Regions from separate parts of the Priestia aryabhattai genome, predicted to be linked through region 3. Evidence: riboswitches for the same ligand, from Rfam matches in the RefSeq annotation. Region 3 holds a riboswitch; each other region holds the start of a gene.
The links. A riboswitch is a leader RNA that binds a small molecule or an ion and turns the genes downstream of it on or off. The one in region 3 is predicted to bind cobalamin.

Region 1 (6,637 bases), on a different contig from region 3:
CCTTAATTGCAATGTCTGCTCACTTGTTTCTTGCAGGAAGCCAATTCCTTGCTCTTGATCAAGTGGTATTCAAAAAGAAAGAAACTGCCTTTTCTCTTCAAGAAGAAAGCAGTAAATAAAAAAAAGCTTATACTCTCCCAATATAAGCTTCTAACTTAATCCCCGCCTTTTGAGGCGGGGATTTTTATATTTGCAACAACAAATTCGCAAATAAAGAAGAACGCTCGGACAACGTATCAATTTGGATATGTTCATATTCCGCATGTATTCCTTTTCCGCATGCTCCCAATCCATCTAGTGTGGGAACGCCAATGGCCGCTGTAAAATTGCCATCGCTTCCGCCTCCAACAGCTGCTTCTTCTAATTTCATTCCCAGTTTGGCCGCGATTGACTGAGCGCATTCAAATAACTCTTCCGTTTGTTTAGACTTGACCATCGGAGGACGGTTCATGCCTCCCGTTACTTCTAGCTTAATCCCTTTTAAAATGGGGGTTAAATTCAAAATAATATCCGTCATGCGTTTAGCTTCTTCTTCTGTAGAAACACGTAAATCCACGTGCGCTTCTGCATATTCCGGCACTACATTTGTACCGCTGCCTCCCGTAAATGTCCCAACGTTCACCGTTGTACCTTTTTCGTAATCTGTTAAACCTTGAAGGAAAATCACTTGGCGCGCCAGCTCTTCAATAGCATTGATTCCTTCTTTGTGGTGATTACCCGCATGTGCTGCTCGTCCCCATACTTTTACGGTGAAAATTCCCGCTCCTTTGCGCGACGTTTTTAACGCGCCAGAACCCGCGACCGCAGGTTCTGCTACTAGCACTGCTTCACTTCTTTGTGCTTCTTCTTCAATATATTTTTTAGAAGAAATCGACCCAATCTCTTCATCTGAATTGCAGAAAAACACAATTTTTTTATCCAGCGCTAAGCCGAGCTCTTGAATCGCTTTAATCGCCCATATAGATTGCACAATGCCACCTTTCATGTCTAAAATTCCCGGACCGTACAGCTTGTTTCCCTCTGTTCTTAAGCTCAGCCTTCCCTTTTCCCATACCGTGTCAAAGTGACCAATGATTAAAAGCTGCTTTTCTCCTTCTCCAATCGTAAATTTCAAGTGGTTTCCTACTTCTTTTTCTTCTATGACTTCGTGCCCTACGCCTAGACGCTTTTGAAACAGCTGCGTTAAATACATTCCACACTGATCCACTAACTCTTTACTATAGGATGGTGATTCTTTTTTCACAAATCCAACTAAATCTTCAAGCATCTCTTGTTCATGTTCTTTTAAATAACTAAATACACTTTGTTCTACCATTACCTGACTCAAATCAATTCCTCCTCCAAACAACCCCTGCTGCCTGCATTCACTAATTTTATTTATCGTACGTATGAGTATGTTCTACGTTTCACATAACGATCTTAAATTATCCTTAATTATAATGGTTTTCAGACAATTTTCCATCCTTAAAATACAGATAATACTTTAACTTATTCATAACCGACCGAAAATAGCCATAAACTTCAACAAATTCATACAAAAAAGCTTCAATCTTCAACAGATTAAAGCTTTCATTTTATTAATTGACATTTATTTTGATATTTTTCCCTTTTGATTTCACACTCACAAAAACAAACATAGACACTAAGAAAATAAACAGAATAACGCCAACCATTTCAAAATTCACTTCGGCCCACGGATTAAAGAAAGTGAACGCTAAGTAGAATGACACACCATATGCGAGAATAACAATAACCCAGCCCATCAAGCGGGAAGCAGATTGTCCAAATTTACTCGATTCATTCACCATTTTATGTACAATCATTGAATCGATTGTATCTGTCAGCATCATGCCAAACATAAATACTAGCCCTAATAAAAGCGGCGTATACTTGCCTGTGTTCCCTACAGCTAGAGACCACACGGCCGTTTGACTGACCGTTTCGGCTGCTAAAGCAAACAACGCTCCTACAAGAATAATTAGGAAAGGATTAGTTGTTCCTTTTGCGATTTTCGGCATAAACTTCCCTTTTAATCCGCTCAGCTGAAACTCTTCCTCTTTATTTTTGGTTCGAAGCAAATGATATGCGTTTAATGTCCCAATTAGAAAAAGCGAGATAATTGATACCCAAGATGCAAAATGATCGAAATACGATGGAAACGTAAAATTTTTCATCACCACGCCCAGCACCCCAGCCGTGACGGCCACAATTCCTCCGTGACCTAGTGAAAACAGTGTTCCGACCCACGGGGCAAAACGGCTGCCCATTCGCCAATTATATCGGGTCTGGCCGTCGATAAAAGCCAAGTGATCGGCATCCAATCCGTGTCTGATTCCTAATAAAAAGACAAGTAAAAAAACTGATAAACCTTCCATTTCCTACACTCCTTTTTTTAAAATAAAACGTAAAAAAGCCTCAATTCTATAGAAATTGAGGATGTGTCGGTATATGAAAATAAACAGCAATTGCTCACTGCGTACCTTGATACACCGCCTCTTTCCTAGAAGAGTCAAGTGTACAGAATAGGTAGGTCTCCTGGCTTGAGATCATCATTTTCTACCGCCTTCCCCATTTTGAGTGACGATATGATAGAAAACTCCCTGCTTACAGTGGCTGGACCGCTCGAGATTTGCACTCGATTCCCTGTTACCTCTTACGCTATGTAAGAGCACCTAAACTGTGCGAATGATTTCATTTTCTTCCTCATTATACTAGTACTGCTTACAAATGAATAGAGAAAATTCAAATAAAAAAATCCCGCTAAGCTTTATATGCTTAGCAGGATTTTTAAAGCAATTAAACTACTTCTACTGTGACGTCTACGTTACCGCTGATTGCTTTTGAATACGGGCAGTATGAGTGAGCTAGGTCTACATATTTTTTCGCTGTTTCTAAATCTAGTCCTTCGATATGAGCTTCAAGCGCTACTCCAATTTTTACTCCTTGATCAGCTTTATCTGGAAGCAGCTGAACCGTAGCTTTTACTTCACTGCTTTTGATTTCTACGCTGTGTTTTTTCAACATAAATTCTAACGCACTGTTGAAACAAGCACTGTATCCAGCTGCAAATAGCTGCTCTGGGTTTGTTGCTGTTGTTGCTTCTCCACCAAGCGCTGGAGGTGTTGCAACATCCAAATTAAAGATGTTATCTAAAGAATGAACTTCTCCTGTTCTTCCACCTGTGTTAACGACTGTTGTTTCATATAAAGCTTTCATGTATAAACCTCTCTTCTTTTTTATTAAAAGTTTTTCATTTATCGTTTCCGTAATTTAATTGTACACAATTCAATTTTAAAAAACAAGTATTAAATGCATTAAAAATTCCCCAATAAAAAAAGCCGCATATTTGCGACTTTTTCTTAATAATATTGAGACTGTTCGTCATAAGCTGATTTTCGAAAAATAGACAGGTTGGTAATAGCCCTCATCAGTTTCGTATTAAAAATAACATAATGAATAAATAACGCCAACACGCAGCCTAAAATGGCTCCTGTTAATACATCGAATGGATAGTGAACACCTACCCATACGCGTGAAAATGCAATGAGTGCACCCATTACAACCCACATGCGCCCTGAACGCTTGAAGTGCAGCCAAATGGTAAAAGTGATAACTAATGCAGATGTAGCATGATCGCTTGGAAATGAAGAATTCGCGGCGTGATCAATAAGCTGATTCACGTGGTGAGAGATAAACGGACGATCTCGATAAGCAAATAAACTAATCACTTTATTGATAAAGACTCCTGTGGCACAAGCACATAAGGCTTGAAATGCTATAACACGGCTGCCGTTTTTATTAATAAGTAAAAACAAGCCGAGTAAAACGATAAGTACATACTGGGCATAATCTGCAAAGAATACCATCAGCGAATCTACAAACTTCACATGCGAGGCATACTGATTCACCGCGTGGAAAATGGTATAATCTACTGAATTAATAGCTGATAACATAATCGAAATCCTTTCTTATTTTTAAATGTCATTAGCTATCTTATCAGTTTCTTGAGAAAATGAACATGATTTTGTCAGAAGCTTCCTAACTGGTATTTATAAATAACGTATTTTAATTTCTTACTTATTTTCTTAACTCTTGCTGATAAAAGGCCGAATAGTAAATCAATAGGCTTTCGCTCATCAACTTACTTGTGAGTGATCCACAACATTTTTTTGCAAAAAGATTTCTTCCAAAGAAGGTTCTTCTACGTGAACTTGATAAATGTCGATGCCGCATTGAATCAATTCGCGAATAATAAGAGGGATATTTCTTTCTTTTTGAAGCATCACTTTTGTGTACGTGTGATGGTATTCAACTTCGGGACTCAACGTACGGAAAAACTGTTGAATATATTCTTTGTGGCTGTTTGGATAAGGATCATGTTTGATAATCACCGTTTTTTTCGCTTGATATTGAAAGCGGAGCTCTTCCATTGTACCTTCTATTAAAATGACGCCATTTTTCATAATCGCTACACGTGTACAAATCTTCTCGACTTCATTTAAATTATGAGACGTCATAAAAATCGTCTTGCCTTGACCTTTAAGTTCTCTTATTAGTTCATGAATGTGAAGAGCAGATTCAACATCTACTCCAGAAGTTGGTTCATCTAAAAAGATAATATCTGGGTCTGTTACAATTGCTTGAGCAATTCCTAACTTCTTTTTCATTCCAAATGAAAAATTTCCAACTTTCTGATGCTCATGTCCTTCTAAGCCTACTTTCTTCAGTATATTACTACAGTGTTCATTGGAAAAGCGATGGCCGTTTATCTTTACAAAATAGCGCAGGTGATTGAGCGCTGTCATCTCATCGTAAAAGTTGGCATAGTCAGGAAGAACGCCTATTTTCTTCTGAAGCTCTAAATCAATATCACTCTGTCCCAGCAGCGTAAATTCTCCTGCTGAAGGAAATGAAACGCCGGTAAGCATATTAATAAATGTAGACTTTCCTGCTCCGTTTCTTCCTAAAAACCCGTAAATTTCTCCTTGTGGGACTTGTAAATTAATACTGTTAACAACTGTTTTAGATCCATACTTTTTAGTTAATTTACTTGTTTCAATGGCATACATGTTATACTTCTCTCCTTTTAAAACTCCAAAGTGCCGTACATAAACAAAATGCTGCAAAAATAAAGAGAACTGTTAGATAGCCTTTCTCCAGCTCTAAATAGTAGTAGGGTGTCACATACTTAAACCATGCAATATATTCTTTTGATGAAAACATGCTCCATTCACTCAGTACCGGTAAAACAAGCGATAAAATAAGCGATAAAAACATGGTATGAGTTGGATTTGGCATCAAAGCTGAAAGCATTAATACAAATGAAATCATACACACAGTGAATAGTAGACACTCTAAAAATATAAAAAAAGAAAAATGATGCGAAATAAACGCAATCAGTAGAAATGAAATAGAGATACAAACAAGCCAGAAACAACACCCCCCCCAAGAATTTCCCTAGTACAATACGTTCTCTTGATGTTTTTGTAACTAAAAACCTGGCTGTTCTTGCTTTAATTTCTTGATTAATAACATTATGAGAAAGACTTGAAATAAATAAAGGTCCAAACCCGAGAAGCATTAGCAAAATTCCCCCATTGGCTCCATCTTGAATCTGTGCACTTGTCAATTGACCTCCAAATTGACTAACTACATAAGCTATTCCATAGGAAGCACCGCATACTACTAAAATAACAATAATTGATTTAATACTTTTAAATAAGCTTTGAAACTCTTTTACACTAATGGCCCACATTTTGAAAATCTCCTTTATACATAAGTTTAATCCCGATCACCCAACAAAAGGATGATTCACTTCTGCCGGTAAAGCTTTTTTCTCTTTTGGCTTTCCACTCCAAGAAAAATTTGTCCACATGCGCAGTAGCTTTTCCACCGGTCCAGTTTTAAATTTTTGCACGTACATATAACTGCCGATAAGCTGAATTCCGTAAATACCTATGCAGACAAAAATTCCTGCAATCATGCCGAGCTTTCCGAAATAACCTAATCCATAGCCATAAAAAATCGTCGTGCATATAACCGTTTGCATTAAATAATTGCTAAGTGATATTCTTCCTACGCTTTCAAAAGCCTTCATCAAAAATGACTGTTCACATTTCGCATATAGCCAAGCAAATCCTGCAATATAACCAAGAGATAGGAGACTTCCCCCTAACATATTTGTAGAGCCAGCCCAATTAGCATCTGGCCACACGTACATAGTTCCTTTTAACAGTAAGCTCAGTGGAATCAGTGCGGCCGCCCAGTGGCCATACTGTTTTTGATTAGCTGAAACATCGTAAAACCACTTTTTCTTCCCTGCGTACATACCAAATAAAAACAAAGCGCCCATTATAAATGGTGTAAACAAGAAGGCAAAAGCAAATTTATATCCCGCCATATTCATCGGGTCAACATTGTTGCGGTAATCTTTAATTTGTTCATAAGTTCCACTTCCATACACATGAATCGTATCTTTTACATATGTCGTAAGCGTTTGTTTATCACTAAGAAGATACATGTTATCGTTTAATGAACCGTACCCAGCTGCTCCTGTAAGAATCAGCAAAATCGATGCCCACACCAACAGTGTTTTGGCTTTACGGTTTAAAAAGAAAAGTAATAAAAATACCCCCAT
Region 2 (6,637 bases), on a different contig from region 3:
GCCGCACCGATAGCATTTTTAGACGCTTCTTCGGCAAAAGGATGACTTGCATCAACAATAGCTTTTACACCATGTTCGTTTATAAAATCCGTCATATCTTCTTTTGTGAGACGTCCAATTTTCACTTTCACTTCTGCTCGCTGTAATTCGATTGCTGCATTGTCGGTTACAACCGTTGCCGTAACGTCATAACCTGCTTTTTTCACTTGCACGGCTAATGCACGTGCATCGCTAGTTCCAGCTAACAATAAAATCATTTTAGCTCGCCGACCTTATCTTCATGGTGATCGTGGTGATCGTGGTGATGGTGTCCGTGATCATGGTCATGATCGTGATGATGATGGTGATCAATATGCTCCATAATGCCGAGGCGATATTGACACGTATCGCAGTTCATTTTCACTTCACCTTCTAATCCTTCTTCAGCACGTTCTTTTAAAATTGTCTGCAGTTTTGGATGAAAACCGAAATAGCCGGCTAGCTTAAACTCAATGTCTTCATGCTGCAATTTATAATGCTTAACCATTTCTTCTAAACGCTTAATTAATACGCCTGTAAATAAGAAATACGGAAGAATCACCACTTTTTTAGCGCCTAATTTCAAACATCGCTCCACTCCTTCATCAATCAATGGAGCGGTCACGCCCATAAAAGAAGTTTCAACGATTTTATAGTTTGTTTTTTCCCAAAGAAGGCGCGTAATTTTATATAAATCACTGTTTGCATCAGGATCACTTCCTCCTCGTCCTAAGACAATAACAGCCGTGTCTTCAGCTGGAGTTTCTAAATTCTCTCCTGATTCTTGTAATCTCGTTTTTAAAATTTCAAGAGCTTCTTCATGAACGCCAATGGGACGCCCGTATACGAAGTTTACATGTGGATATTTTTCCTTGGCCTCATCTATAGCCGCCGGAATATGTATTTTAGAATGACCAGCAGGCAAGAGCATAATCGGAATCACAACTACATCTTGTGCTCCTTTTGCCACACACGTGTCAATTCCTTGACTTACATTCGGACGTTCAAACTCCAGAAAACACGTTTCTACTAAAATAGATGCGTCCCAATCATGCTTCATAGTAGAAATAAACTCGCGAATTTGATCGTTCCCTTCAGGATCTCTGCTTCCATGACCTACAAATAAAACTGATTTCATATAATGTCCTCCCATTTCTTAATCTCCGCACGGAGCTGGTTCTACTTTTATTTTTGGTGTTATATCTTGATAGTCGAAACCATAGACGTTCTTCACACGCTTAAAGAATTTATGAAACCGCTCATTAGGATGACCTTTTTCTTTATATTCATGGATAATATTCTCCACTATTTCAACAATGTCATCGGGCGCTATGCCTTCCGCTACAATTTGACCTGAATGCGCATTGCGTCCAACCGTTTTAGCTCCTAAAAATAAGTCAAACGCACCTTTTCTATAGACAATGCCGATATCTTCTTGAACAGCACCGTAACAAGCCATACCGCATCCATTAATACCAAGCTTCAGCTCTTTTGGCATGTCCATTCCCCCCAGGCGTTTTTGTAATTCTTCCGTATGTGGAATGGCATCGCTTTTTTCTCCATCGCAAAAATCACACGCTTTGATTGTGAACACGTCTCCGACCGGAGATAATAAAAAGGAAGCTGCTTGGAGCTTTTCAATGATCATATCTGGATGAGCCGTTGGAATTTGCAGTTTGATTTGATGGTCAGGTGTATACTCCATCGTACCTTTTTCACCAACAACTTCTGCTAGTGTGGTCATTTGAACAGGCGTGAATTTCTTATTTGCAAGTCCTGGACTAACTGCTACTTCAAAAATAGACTCGATTGGCTGGTGTACGACCGCAGAAGTGGATTCACCTAAAATTGCTTGAAGCGCTTCTTCTGCAAGGGCTCGTGAAGCTGCTGTTTCTTCTCTTGTGTTCTGAACTGCTTCAATAGCTGAAGCTGATTGCTTTACAGCCTCCTCTTGATCAAGAGCCCATGGTTCTGCTTCTTTTCGAAGTCGCTGATGAGGTCTTAGCGGCTGCTCTGTTTGGTTGAGGGTATATTTCCGCTGATACCCGCGCGGTGTAATCATTAAATCGTCGTAAAAGAATGTAGAGGAATTTCCAACAACAACGGTAGTCAGCATGCCGATTTCATGATTTAACATATCTTTTAAATTGGTCATTACGACTTCTTCACGGTCACGATAAGCGCTTTTCACAAGACCAACAGGCGTATCAGGGGAACGGTATTTTAATAGAATCCTTTGCGCTTCAACAATTTGCCTTGTTCGTCTTCCGCTTTTCGGATTATAAAAAGCCACTACAAAATCTGCTTGTGCAGCTGCTTCAATTCGTTTTTCGATTAGCTCCCAAGGCGTAAGATGATCACTTAAACTAATCGTACAGGCATCATGCATTACGGGTGCACCAAGGAGAGATGCACATGAATTAATGGCCGAAATGCCAGGAATTACTTCCAGCTCTACGCCCGTTTCCTTTTTCCAGCCCTTTTCAATCAACACTTCATACACAAGTCCAGCCATTCCGTATACTCCTGCATCTCCGCTTGAAATAACCGCCACGGTTTTCCCTGCTTCAGCTTGCTTTACAGCTTCTTGTGCACGGCTTACTTCTTCGGTCATTCCTGTACTGATAATTTGCTGATTCGTTAACAGTCCTTGAATTAATTCCACATAGGTTTTATAACCGATGATCATATCACTTTCTTGAATGGCTTCTCTTGCTCGCTGTGTAATATGTTCAAAGCTTCCTGGACCGAATCCAATAACTAACAGTTTACCTTTCATGCTAGCTCCTCCTTTATGCGTTACTTTTTACTTTGTCAATTCCTTCTATGGAGTCACTGTTTTCTGGAGAAACGAAACCCTTTTGATCATATTCATAAATAAGCGATTCCTTTAAGCTGCAGCCACCTGCTAAATGCTCTTCGACAATCCGGTGAGCCACTTTTTCAGTGACCTGCTTGTACCAGTCTCCCGAAGGATATACGATAGCTACAGGAGCATCTTTGCATCGTCCGTTACAGCGCGTACGCGTTGTATGAACCGCTTCATCTAAGTTCAGTTCCCCCACTTTATTACGAATAGCTTGCGTGGCTTCTTCTCCACCTTTTCTCATACAGCTACTTCCATTACAAATCAACACGTGATGTTTTGTTCCATTTAAGTTCCACGTCGTCACACTCATTCGCTCCTTTACTAAAAAAAAGCGCCTCTATCAATGATAGAGGCGCAGAAAAATTCAAACTAAGTTTTTGCACTTCCACCTATATCCCGTAGGGTAAGCTTAGCATTAGAAAAAGGCTGGTTTCCTGACTTCGATTCATCACTTGATTGCGCCTTCCCGAATACAGTGGCAAATGCAATCAGCTCCTCTTCACAGTGGCGGGTACGCGCTGGCTTCACACCAGACTTCCCATTTAACGCAATGTAAATATTACGCACCTTTTTTTTGCACGATATGCAGTTTTATGCTACGAGAAAAACCCGCTTCGCTAATATGCGAGCGGGTAAAACGTCAGAATAAAAGTGTACACGAATGCCACTTTAAGCCAACGTTTCCCTTCCCGCTCCCCGGAGAAATAGAAACTTCACAATAAAGACAGGTCTCCTGACTTGTGTATCATTCTACTTGAGAACCTTCCCGTGATTTTTTCACAGTGGTTATACTCGTTCGTCCACACTTACAGTTGCGGGGGCAGTACTGGTCTTTCACCAGTTTCCCTATTAAGCCTTCTTGGCACCTTTACTGTTGCTGTTTGATATATATGAACCTTTTAAACTATCAGAATAATAGAAGTAACTACCATATCATAGCGTACATTTTTTTTTATTTCAACTCTATTCTTTTCGTAAGATACAAGAGGCTATAAAAAAACAAGAGCAAAAAATCAGCTCTTGTTTTTCTACTATATAGCTACCAATGTTAAATGAGGATCATTATAATACACGACTTCTGAAAGAACTTTACAGCCATTTGTTTTTGCAAAAGCTTCTCTCGCCTGCTTTTCAGTTTCAAATTCAAACATTTTCATTTCTTTTCCAGCATACACCGTCAGTACCCACATGAAAAGATTCGCCTCCGATTATTGTAGTGATCGCTATATCCACATTATGACGAAACCATTTCCTTTTGAAAACCCATTCTACAAAACTTGTCATAAGAAAATTTTAAAAATTTAAAAACATTTTAACTCCTGGAAATGAACAAAATGTACAAAAGATCTAAGCAGTATTATACCTTTTTAAAAAAGGCGCTTTCTTAATCAACTGGTGCTTCACCAGTAAAAATATGTATAGTATCTATAAAAAAAGAAGCCGGCTATCCGGCTTCTTTTTAGGAAAGAACAGACATAATAACCCCGTCCTGCTCTTTGTTTTGCATAAAAATACATTAACTAAATATTCACCTCTTAAAGCTGAACCATATTTGACTGAATATAGTGATAAAGAAGCTTATACGTATGATTTAATGAATCTTGATGCGTTCTCTCAAACGCATGAGAAGAATCAATTCCTGGACCAATTAAGCCGTGTACGATGTCATGTCCAGCACGAATAGCAGCAGAAGCATCTGATCCGTAAAACGGATAAATATCTAATTTGTACTGAATATCATGCTGCTTGGCTAACTCCACCAAATGTTTTCTCAAACCGTAATGATATGGGCCGCTTGAATCTTTTACACAAATAGACACGGTGTATTCATCGGTAGATTGCCCATCACCCATAGCACCCATATCAACCGCTAAGTATTCTACTGTTTGAGGCGTAATGTTCGAATTTCCTCCGTATCCAATTTCTTCATTATTGGAAATGAGAAAGTGCGTGGTGTATGGCAGTTCTATTTGTTCTTCTTGAATCGTTTTAATGAGCTGAAGCAATAAAGCTACGCTTGCTTTATCATCAAGATGACGGGATTTAACAAAACCGCTTTTTGTTATTTCTACACGAGGATTAAACGAAACAAAATCGCCGACTTCAATTCCAAGGCTGAGAACATCTTCTGCACTATGTACTTTTTCATCCAGTCGAATTTCTATATTTTCTTGATTTCGCTCAGCTTTTCCTGCATCTTTATACACATGGACAGATGTTTGATGCATAAGGATGGTTCCTGTAAATACTTCTCCTGATGAAATTTCAATTTCACAATATTCTCCTTCAATGGAATTGTAGCGAAATCCTCCAATTAAGTCGATTTTCAGACGCCCACTCGGTTTGATTTCTTTTACCATGGCACCTAATGTATCGACATGAGCCGTCAGCATGCGGTGATGATCAGTATCTTTACCGGGAATTGTAGCGACTAGGCCTCCTTTTCGATTGCGATACGTTTGAATATTTAGCTCTTTTACATAGTCTTCGACAAATGAAATAACCTTTTCTGTATTGCCAGAAGGACTGGGAATCGAAACAAGCTTTTTAATTAACTGAACAGTTTCCGTCATTATGACACTTCCTTTGTCTCTCATTTCTTTTATTTTACCATATGTTTCAAAAAAGATAACAGGCAGCTACAAACAAAAAAGCCGGGCAGCTGCCCGGCTTTTTTGTATTAAGCTATGTTTGATTTCTTTAATTCGTTTGTGTAATTTAATGATTTTTGCTTATCAAATTCACCTTCAGACTTCGACATCACAATAGCAGCTAATGCATTTCCTACTACGTTAACTGTGGTACGCATCATATCAAGAATGCGGTCAATTCCTGCAATAAATGCCATGCCTTCAAGAGGGAAGCCCATGGATTCAAGTGTAGCAAGTACAACTACAAACGATGCCCCCGGCACACCAGCCATTCCTTTTGACGTTAACATCAGAACAAGAAGGAGCTGAATTTGATCCATAATGGAAAGGTCGATGCCGTACATTTGAGCAATAAATAATGATGCCAGCGCCTGATAAATGGTTGAACCATCTAAGTTAAACGTGTAACCTGTTGGAATTACAAACGATGTAACCGATTTAGAACAACCGAAGTCTTCCATCTTTTTGATAAGAGACGGTAGAACCGCTTCTGAACTTGCCGTTGTAAAAGCAAGAAGCAGCTCATCTTTTAATACTTTTATCAGCGTAAACATGCTTGTTCCAGCCATTTTAGCAATAATTCCAAGAACCACAAGCACAAAGAAAATCATGGTGAAGTAAACGGCGAACACTAATTTTCCTAATGGAATTAGTGATCCGACACCAAACTTTATAATATTAACGCCAATAAGCGCAAATACACCTACTGGAGCAAATTTCATCACCAAATTGGTTACCCAAAACATTGCATCTAAGACGCCTTCAAAAAAGGCTAAAACAGGCTTTCCTCTCTCTCCAATCGAAGCTACGCCAACACCAAACAGCACGGAAAATAAAATGATTGGTAAAAGGTCGCCTTCTGCTATCGATTGAAAGACGTTTGTCGGCACAATATGAAGAAGCTCTTGAGCAATCCCTGTACTTTCAGAAGTTTTTGCCGTTGCCTCATATTGAGAAATATCACTTTTTTCAATATGTCCCATATCAACCCCTGCACCAGGGTGAAATAAGTTTGCGGAAATAATCCCCACTACAATAGCAATGGTTGTAACAATTTCAAAATAAAGAATGGTTTTTCCGCCAAGCTTACCTAATTTTT
Region 3 (6,637 bases):
AAAGGGAAATGGGACAACGATAAGGATTTGAAAGGTGAGTAGCTAGATTTTTCCTGGCTTTTATAGTATGCTTTTAGCGTGAATGATTGTTAGGAGGAATGTTAATATGTCAATGGCATATGAAGAATATATGCGTCAGTTAGTTAAACCAATGCGTCAAGAATTAACTCAAGCTGGTTATGAAGAATTAACAACAGAGGAAGCCGTAGTTGATTTTATGGAAAACGTAGAAGGAACAACTTTTGTTGTAGTTAATTCAGTTTGTGGATGCGCTGCTGGTTTAGCACGTCCTGCAGCAACACAAGCATACTTACAGTCTGAGCAAAAACCAAATCAAGTAGTAACAGTTTTTGCCGGTCAAGATAAGGAAGCAACAGCTAAAATGCGTGAATATTTTGGGGACATTGAGCCTTCATCACCGTCTATGGCGCTTTTAAAAGGAAAAGAAGTAGTTCATTTTATTCCTCGACATGAAATTGAAGGTCAGCCGTTAGAAGTTATTTTTGAAAACATTTTAAATGGCTTTAAGCAGCACTGTTCATAAAATGTCCTGCTTTTGTCACATCTAGCATGTAGATTTTTAGAGAAAAATCGCATATACTTTATAAGAAAAAGGATGTCTAGCGGCATCCTTTTTCTCTATGTAAATAGCCAAACAGTGTAGGGGGAGTTATGAAAGTGATTGTTACGACTGCTGGTCGAACAAATGAACACATGATTGTAAAAGCCAAACAGATAGCCGCCGATTTAAGTATACCTTTTGTAACAAGAGAGAAAAAATCCGTTGCAGATCTTCAGAATCTTCAAGCTGCAGACGTGCTGGTTGTCGGTAAGAATAGAGTAGAATTGCATGTCCAAAACGAAGAGGAACCTATTTTTTTTCATCCAAATTCCGCTATGTTTAGAGTGAAGAGATGGCTGCGTGGAGAACGTGATCCGTTTATTGAAGCAGCTAGTTTGGAAAAAGGAATGAGCGTGCTTGACTGTACACTTGGTCTTGCATCGGATAGCATGATGGCGAGCGCAGCGGTAGGGAAAAGCGGAAAAGTTGTCGGACTAGAAGGCAACCGCTATGTAGCTTATTTAGTCAAACAAGGACTTTTAAATTGGAAAAGTGACGTAAAAGAGTTGAACGATGCAATGAAGCGTATAAACGTGGTTCATCAAAATTTTGAATCGTTTTTGGCATGCTGTGAAGATAATTCTTTTGATGTTGTCTATTTTGATCCCATGTTTCAAGAGCAAATTGATGAATCGAATGGAATTAATGGTATTAAAGCGATCGCATTGTATACCACGTTGACGCCAATGGCTATACAAGAAGCAAAAAGAGTGGCCAAACAAAAGATCGTGTTAAAAGATCATTGGAAAAGCAGTCGTTTTGAAGAGCATGGATTTACTGTGCAAAAACGAAAAACATCAAAATTTCATTACGGTACAATTGACATACAAAAATAAACAAAAAAGTAAAATGAAGCACGATCATTGAAAAGACTTCCAAAACCTTTTAGGAATTAAAAAGTTTTGGAAGTTTTTTTTGTGAATTTCATCTAAAGTTCATAAAAGTATGATATATTTTTGAACATAAAAATACTTTTGTGTTTAAGCATCCAGCAAAACAGGAATATCTTGTATAGGTTTCCGCTCGGTGTGACAACCTCAAACAAAAGAAGGAAGGTGCTAACTAAAAAGTCGTCGAATGCCCGTAGACAGCATAAATGAATAAGCAAATATAGGTAAAAAATTAATAAGTATGTTACAATACCTAGTGAGTTATGATAACGAATTTTACGATATGAAAAGACCATATGGGAAAAGATGAGAAAGGAAAGATACGAATGCCTAGATGGATAAAAAGAATGCTAGTTGTATTTATTACAGTATTTACATTTGGGCTTGTCACTCCACCAGAATATTTATACGTTGATGATGCAAAAGCGGACAAGCAACATAAAGCAGGGTATGTAAGAGAAACAACTCCTGTCACAGCTGTTATAGAAGATATTCATTTGCCATATGAAGAACCAAAATATGAAGACGTTTCATCATTTGTTACGTATGCAATGGAATCAGCCGAAAAACAGTCAGTGGAAAAATTCGGAACGAAAATTGGGCCTGTCATTGAAGATGAATTTCGTCAAGCAGTGTTACCTAAAATTGAAGAAGTGCTGACCGGCATTGGCACTGAACGTGAACAGTCAATTCAGAATCTCGAGATAAGCGAGCACCCCGCTGCTGGCTATGGTGAAAAGATTTTCCATGTATATGACCGGGAAACCGGTCAGGACTTAATACGGTTTCATGTGCGGCGTGAAAACCCTCCAAAAGATGGATACTGGTTTAATTTTCACTATCATGCGGCTGCAGATAATTTTCAAAAGCATTATGATTTAGGGAAAATTTATTGGAACCGAAACATGCCGCCTAAATGGTTTAGCTGATAATAGACACAACATTCTACGATTTCGAAATGTTAGCTTTTTTAAGCTAGCATTTTTTTACGTCTAAAACCGTTATGGTCTAAATAAGCTGAAACATTAGCACAACGATAAAAAAATCGTTTATAATGAAGTCAGACTTCTTACCATAGAATAGTGAGAAGGAAAGAATAAATGCTGGAGGTAACACAATGAAACAATTTACGGAAGAAAAACAATTTCGCGAACAAATTAAGAATGAAACACTAAGCGTTGGGATTTTTACGACAACGTGGTGTCCTGATTGCAAACGTTTGGATATGTTCATTGGTGAAATCGTTGACGAAAATACAGATAAAGCATGGTTTAAAATTGACAAGGATGAGTTTGAAGAACTTTCTGCTGAAAACAATGTAATGGGTATTCCTTCTCTTCTTGTATATAAAAACGGTGAAAAAATTGCGCACCTGCACAGTGCAAATGCTAAAACGCCTGAAGCGGTCCGTGAATTTTTAGCAACTCTTTAATTCCCTAAGCTGCGAGAGCATTCTCGCAGCTTTTTTTGTGAGAATTGCTATTTCCATTTTTCGATGAGTGGGGTATACTAGGACAAGTGAATAATCGTAAAGCAATAAGGTCTCAATTTAAAGATTGAGTGAAAAGGGAAGTCTGGTGAAAAACCAGCGCGGTCCCGCCACTGTAAGCGCTTTGTGCGTAAGTCAGGAGACCTGCCTTATTGTTAGCTGTGAAACCTTCGAGGAAGGGTGAAGCAGGGTAATGAACATACATATCAAGTATAGTGAATGGATTCTTTTCCTGCTTACCTTGACGTTACCTGCTTTGCTTTCAATTGAAAGTAAAGCTTTTTTATTTTGAAGCTGCCGACGAGCAGTATACATAGTCAAAGCGGAAAAAACGGGATAGCGCTGCTTTTTGCATGGTCATTTGCTTTTCCTTTAACATAGAGGTTTCGTATTCACAATGAACAATATATAGGGGGAGTATTTAGATGAAAAAATGGCTTTCGTATTCCATTATTGCACTGTTAGTCATCGTACTTGCAGCATGCGGTTCAGGCAACCAAAGCAGCAGTGATAAAAAAACGAAGCAAGATACAGCACAAACGTCACAAGCTGCGTTTCCAGTAAAGGTAAAAGACGCGCGTGATAAAGAAATTACGTTGAAAAAACAGCCTAAGAAAATCGTTTCATTAATGCCAAGTAATACGGAGATTGTATATGCCCTTGGCCTTGAAAAAGAATTAGTCGGTGTAACAAGCAACGATGATTATCCTAAAAGCGTAAAGAAAAAAGCGCAGGTGGGAGATATGAACGTTAATGCAGAAAAAGTTATTGCTTTAAATCCTGATTTAGTGCTGGCACACGCTTCAAGTATGGGCGTTTCAGATGAAGTATTTAAACAAATTGAAAGCGCGGGTATTCCGGTATTTGTTGTAAAAGATTCAACGACGTTTGATACGGTTTATGATTCTATTACGCAAATCGGTAAATTAACGGGTAAAACAAAAGAAGCTAACCAAACAATTAAAGACATGAAAGAAAAAGTAGCTTCAATTGAGAAAAAAGCAAAAACGATTTCAAAAGAAGATCGTAAAAAAGTATGGATAGAAGTATCAGGAGCTCCTGAGATTTATACAACAGGAAAAGGTACGTTCATGAACGAAATGCTTACTATGATCGGTGCTGATAACGTAGCGGCTAGTGAAGACGGTTGGGTTAAGTTTTCTGAAGAGCAGGTTGTTAAGTTAAACCCTGACGTTATTATAGCAACGTATGATGCAGATAAAAATGAGATTATGAAGCGTCCCGCTTGGAGCAGCATGACTGCTGTAAAAGAGGGTAACATTGAGAAGATTGATCAAAACAAAATCAATCGCTTAGGACCTCGTATTGTAGATGGCTTAGAGGACTTAGCAAAAGCGGTATACCCTGAGGTGTACAATAAATAAGAAGAGGGACCATATTCCAGTTCGAATTGAAAAGGGGATTGGTCCCTTTTCACATCTTAAAATTGAAGAACGGCCTGAGCTTTTAATCATGAAAACCGAGACTTCTTATAAAACATACAGCTCAGGCGTTTTAGGAACAGGTATTACGGAAACGGACACCTTTTACAATCGATTTGTTCACAAGAACTATTATTCAGATACTCCTTCTTTGGAGTATGAGCAATATTTGATGAAAGAAAATGTGCGTCATGATCAAATCGTAGGTTTGATGACAGCCGTTTGGTTAAAGGAAAGAGCGATTTACTGTTATGAGGGCTACGGAGTAAGAGTAGCCTCAGTGATAACGGCGGGAGTAGGAAACGCAGTGGACATTACAGCTGATGAAGCTGTCCCATTCTATTCCTCTCCTGGTACAATTAATATGTTTTTTTTTATTGAAGGAAAGCTTACAGATGCTGCATTTTTACAGCTTTTTATTGCGGCTACAGAAGCCAAAACAAAAATGCTGTCACAGCTGGGTGTCATAGATCCAGCTACAAAGACGATTGCTACGGGAACATCTACGGACAGTATCTCAGTTGCAGCGTCTCAGCAGGGACCGTTATATGAATATGCAGGCTCTATGACCGCTTTAGGTCAAGCGGTAGCCAAGCTGGTGAAAATAAGCTTAGAGCAGGGACTTAAGGAAAAGAGGTGAAGAAATGAGTATTACACAAGTGATGATTGCACACATGACGGCCATGACGATTGCTTTACTAATTGACCGAATCATAGGCGACCCGGAAAATTGGCCGCATCCCGTGCGTTGGTTTGGCAAGTGGATTTATTGGATGGATTCCAGGTTAAATAAAGGTACAGGAAAACGATTCAAGGGATTGCTTCTTGTTATAAGTATGGTTGTGCTCGCAGGAGTTATTCCTTTCTTATTCCTTCATATTTTGTACGGAGTTCATTTTATAGCAGGTGTTTTAGTAGAGGGCGTAATGATTGCGACTACCATATCTACTCGTTCCTTAAGTGAAGCTGCTTATAAGGTACAAAAGCCGCTTCAGCTAGGAGATATGGAGAAAGCTAGATATGAAGTAAGCATGATTGTGGGACGAGATACAGATCGTTTGTCAGAAGGAGAAATTGCCAGAGCGACGGTAGAGACTGTCGCTGAAAATACAAGTGATGGTATTACAGCTCCGCTTTTTTATGCATTTATAGGAGGAGGAGCCCTAGCCTTTTTTTACCGAGCTATTAACACATGTGATTCAATGGTTGGGTACAAAAATGACCGCTACTTTCTGTTTGGCTACTTTAGTGCAAAAACCGATGACGTATTAAACTATATTCCAAGTCGGTTAACTGCAGTGGTGATGACCGCTGTTAATGTAGCAAAAAGCAAGTATTCTCTTTGGCATGTAATGAGTTTGATTAAGCGTGATGCTAAGAAGCATCCAAGTCCAAATAGCGGATACGGGGAAAGCGCAGTGGCTGCTCTTTTAGGTGTTCAACTCGGCGGGCTTAATACATATAAAGGCATAGAATCTAATCGTGCAAAGATGGGCGAACCACTCATTCCTCTGCAAGCCGGTCATATTGAACAAGCTGTTTTCATTATGAAGAGGACGGTCTATGCTACTTGGTTATTATATCTTTTGTTAGGAGGAGTTATTAGTGCTATTACCTACACATGGAGCTAACCCCAATGTCTTTTTAAAAGCAATAGGGGCCAAGAATTTGTCGCATATAAAAGATTTTAGTGTGAACACAAATCCTTTAGGGGCTCCAGCTGTGCTTCACGAAAAGTGGAACGAATTCAAGGATGCTGCGTTTAGTTATCCTGATCCTCAAGTAACAGACTTAAAAAATAAACTTGCAGCTGCTCATCGTGTTTCCGCTGCTCAAGTGCTGCCAACAAATGGCGCCGCTGAAGCATTTTTTCTTATTGCTTCTTTATTTTCAGAAGAGAAAGCAGGGATTGTACAGCCGACTTTCGTCGAATACGAACAAGCAAGTAAAGCTTATGGATGTGAAGTGACATACATTCCTTTAGCTGAAGAAAATGGCTGGAGCTGGGATATAGAGTTGATTATGAGTATTCTCCCGGACATAAAAGTACTGTGGATTTGTCACCCAAATAATCCGACGGGCGTTATGTATAGTCATGAAGAATGGATGAAAGTAGTAAAAGCTGCTGTTCATCATGGTACATACTTAATGATTGATGAGGCATTTATTGATTTTGTCGAACATCAGCCTTCGT

Region 1: another riboswitch for cobalamin. It lies ahead of M3225_RS23185 (HoxN/HupN/NixA family nickel/cobalt transporter); the one in region 3 lies ahead of M3225_RS19375 (ABC transporter substrate-binding protein).
Region 2: another riboswitch for cobalamin. It lies ahead of M3225_RS10995 ((2Fe-2S) ferredoxin domain-containing protein); the one in region 3 lies ahead of M3225_RS19375 (ABC transporter substrate-binding protein).

The regions. Positions count from the first base shown of each region.
Region 1 covers NZ_JAMBOQ010000006.1:58,093-64,729, reverse strand. The annotation lists gene M3225_RS23195 (DoxX family protein) at 1-119, shown strand, start outside; gene M3225_RS23190 (M20 family metallopeptidase) at 185-1,348, opposite strand; gene M3225_RS23185 (HoxN/HupN/NixA family nickel/cobalt transporter) at 1,578-2,375, opposite strand; cobalamin riboswitch at 2,509-2,691, opposite strand; gene M3225_RS23180 (organic hydroperoxide resistance protein) at 2,797-3,216, opposite strand; gene M3225_RS23175 (undecaprenyl-diphosphatase) at 3,360-3,953, opposite strand; gene M3225_RS23170 (ABC transporter ATP-binding protein) at 4,137-5,069, opposite strand; gene M3225_RS23165 (ABC transporter permease) at 5,231-5,755, opposite strand; gene M3225_RS23160 (DUF418 domain-containing protein) at 5,792-6,637, opposite strand, start outside.
Region 2 covers NZ_JAMBOQ010000002.1:800,171-806,807, reverse strand. The annotation lists gene cobK (precorrin-6A reductase) at 1-257, opposite strand, end outside; gene M3225_RS11005 (sirohydrochlorin chelatase) at 254-1,156, opposite strand; gene cobJ (precorrin-3B C(17)-methyltransferase) at 1,175-2,797, opposite strand; gene M3225_RS10995 ((2Fe-2S) ferredoxin domain-containing protein) at 2,811-3,191, opposite strand; cobalamin riboswitch at 3,295-3,473, opposite strand; cobalamin riboswitch at 3,594-3,772, opposite strand; gene M3225_RS10990 (hypothetical protein) at 3,919-4,077, opposite strand; gene M3225_RS10985 (M42 family metallopeptidase) at 4,423-5,460, opposite strand; gene M3225_RS10980 (cation:dicarboxylate symporter family transporter) at 5,568-6,637, opposite strand, start outside.
Region 3 covers NZ_JAMBOQ010000004.1:158,892-165,528, forward strand. The annotation lists gene M3225_RS19355 (BrxA/BrxB family bacilliredoxin) at 107-544, shown strand; gene M3225_RS19360 (class I SAM-dependent methyltransferase) at 679-1,458, shown strand; gene M3225_RS19365 (YpjP family protein) at 1,839-2,441, shown strand; gene M3225_RS19370 (thioredoxin family protein) at 2,609-2,944, shown strand; cobalamin riboswitch at 3,035-3,167, shown strand; gene M3225_RS19375 (ABC transporter substrate-binding protein) at 3,427-4,386, shown strand; gene M3225_RS19380 (adenosylcobinamide amidohydrolase) at 4,475-5,083, shown strand; gene cbiB (adenosylcobinamide-phosphate synthase CbiB) at 5,088-6,074, shown strand; gene cobD (threonine-phosphate decarboxylase CobD) at 6,049-6,637, shown strand, end outside.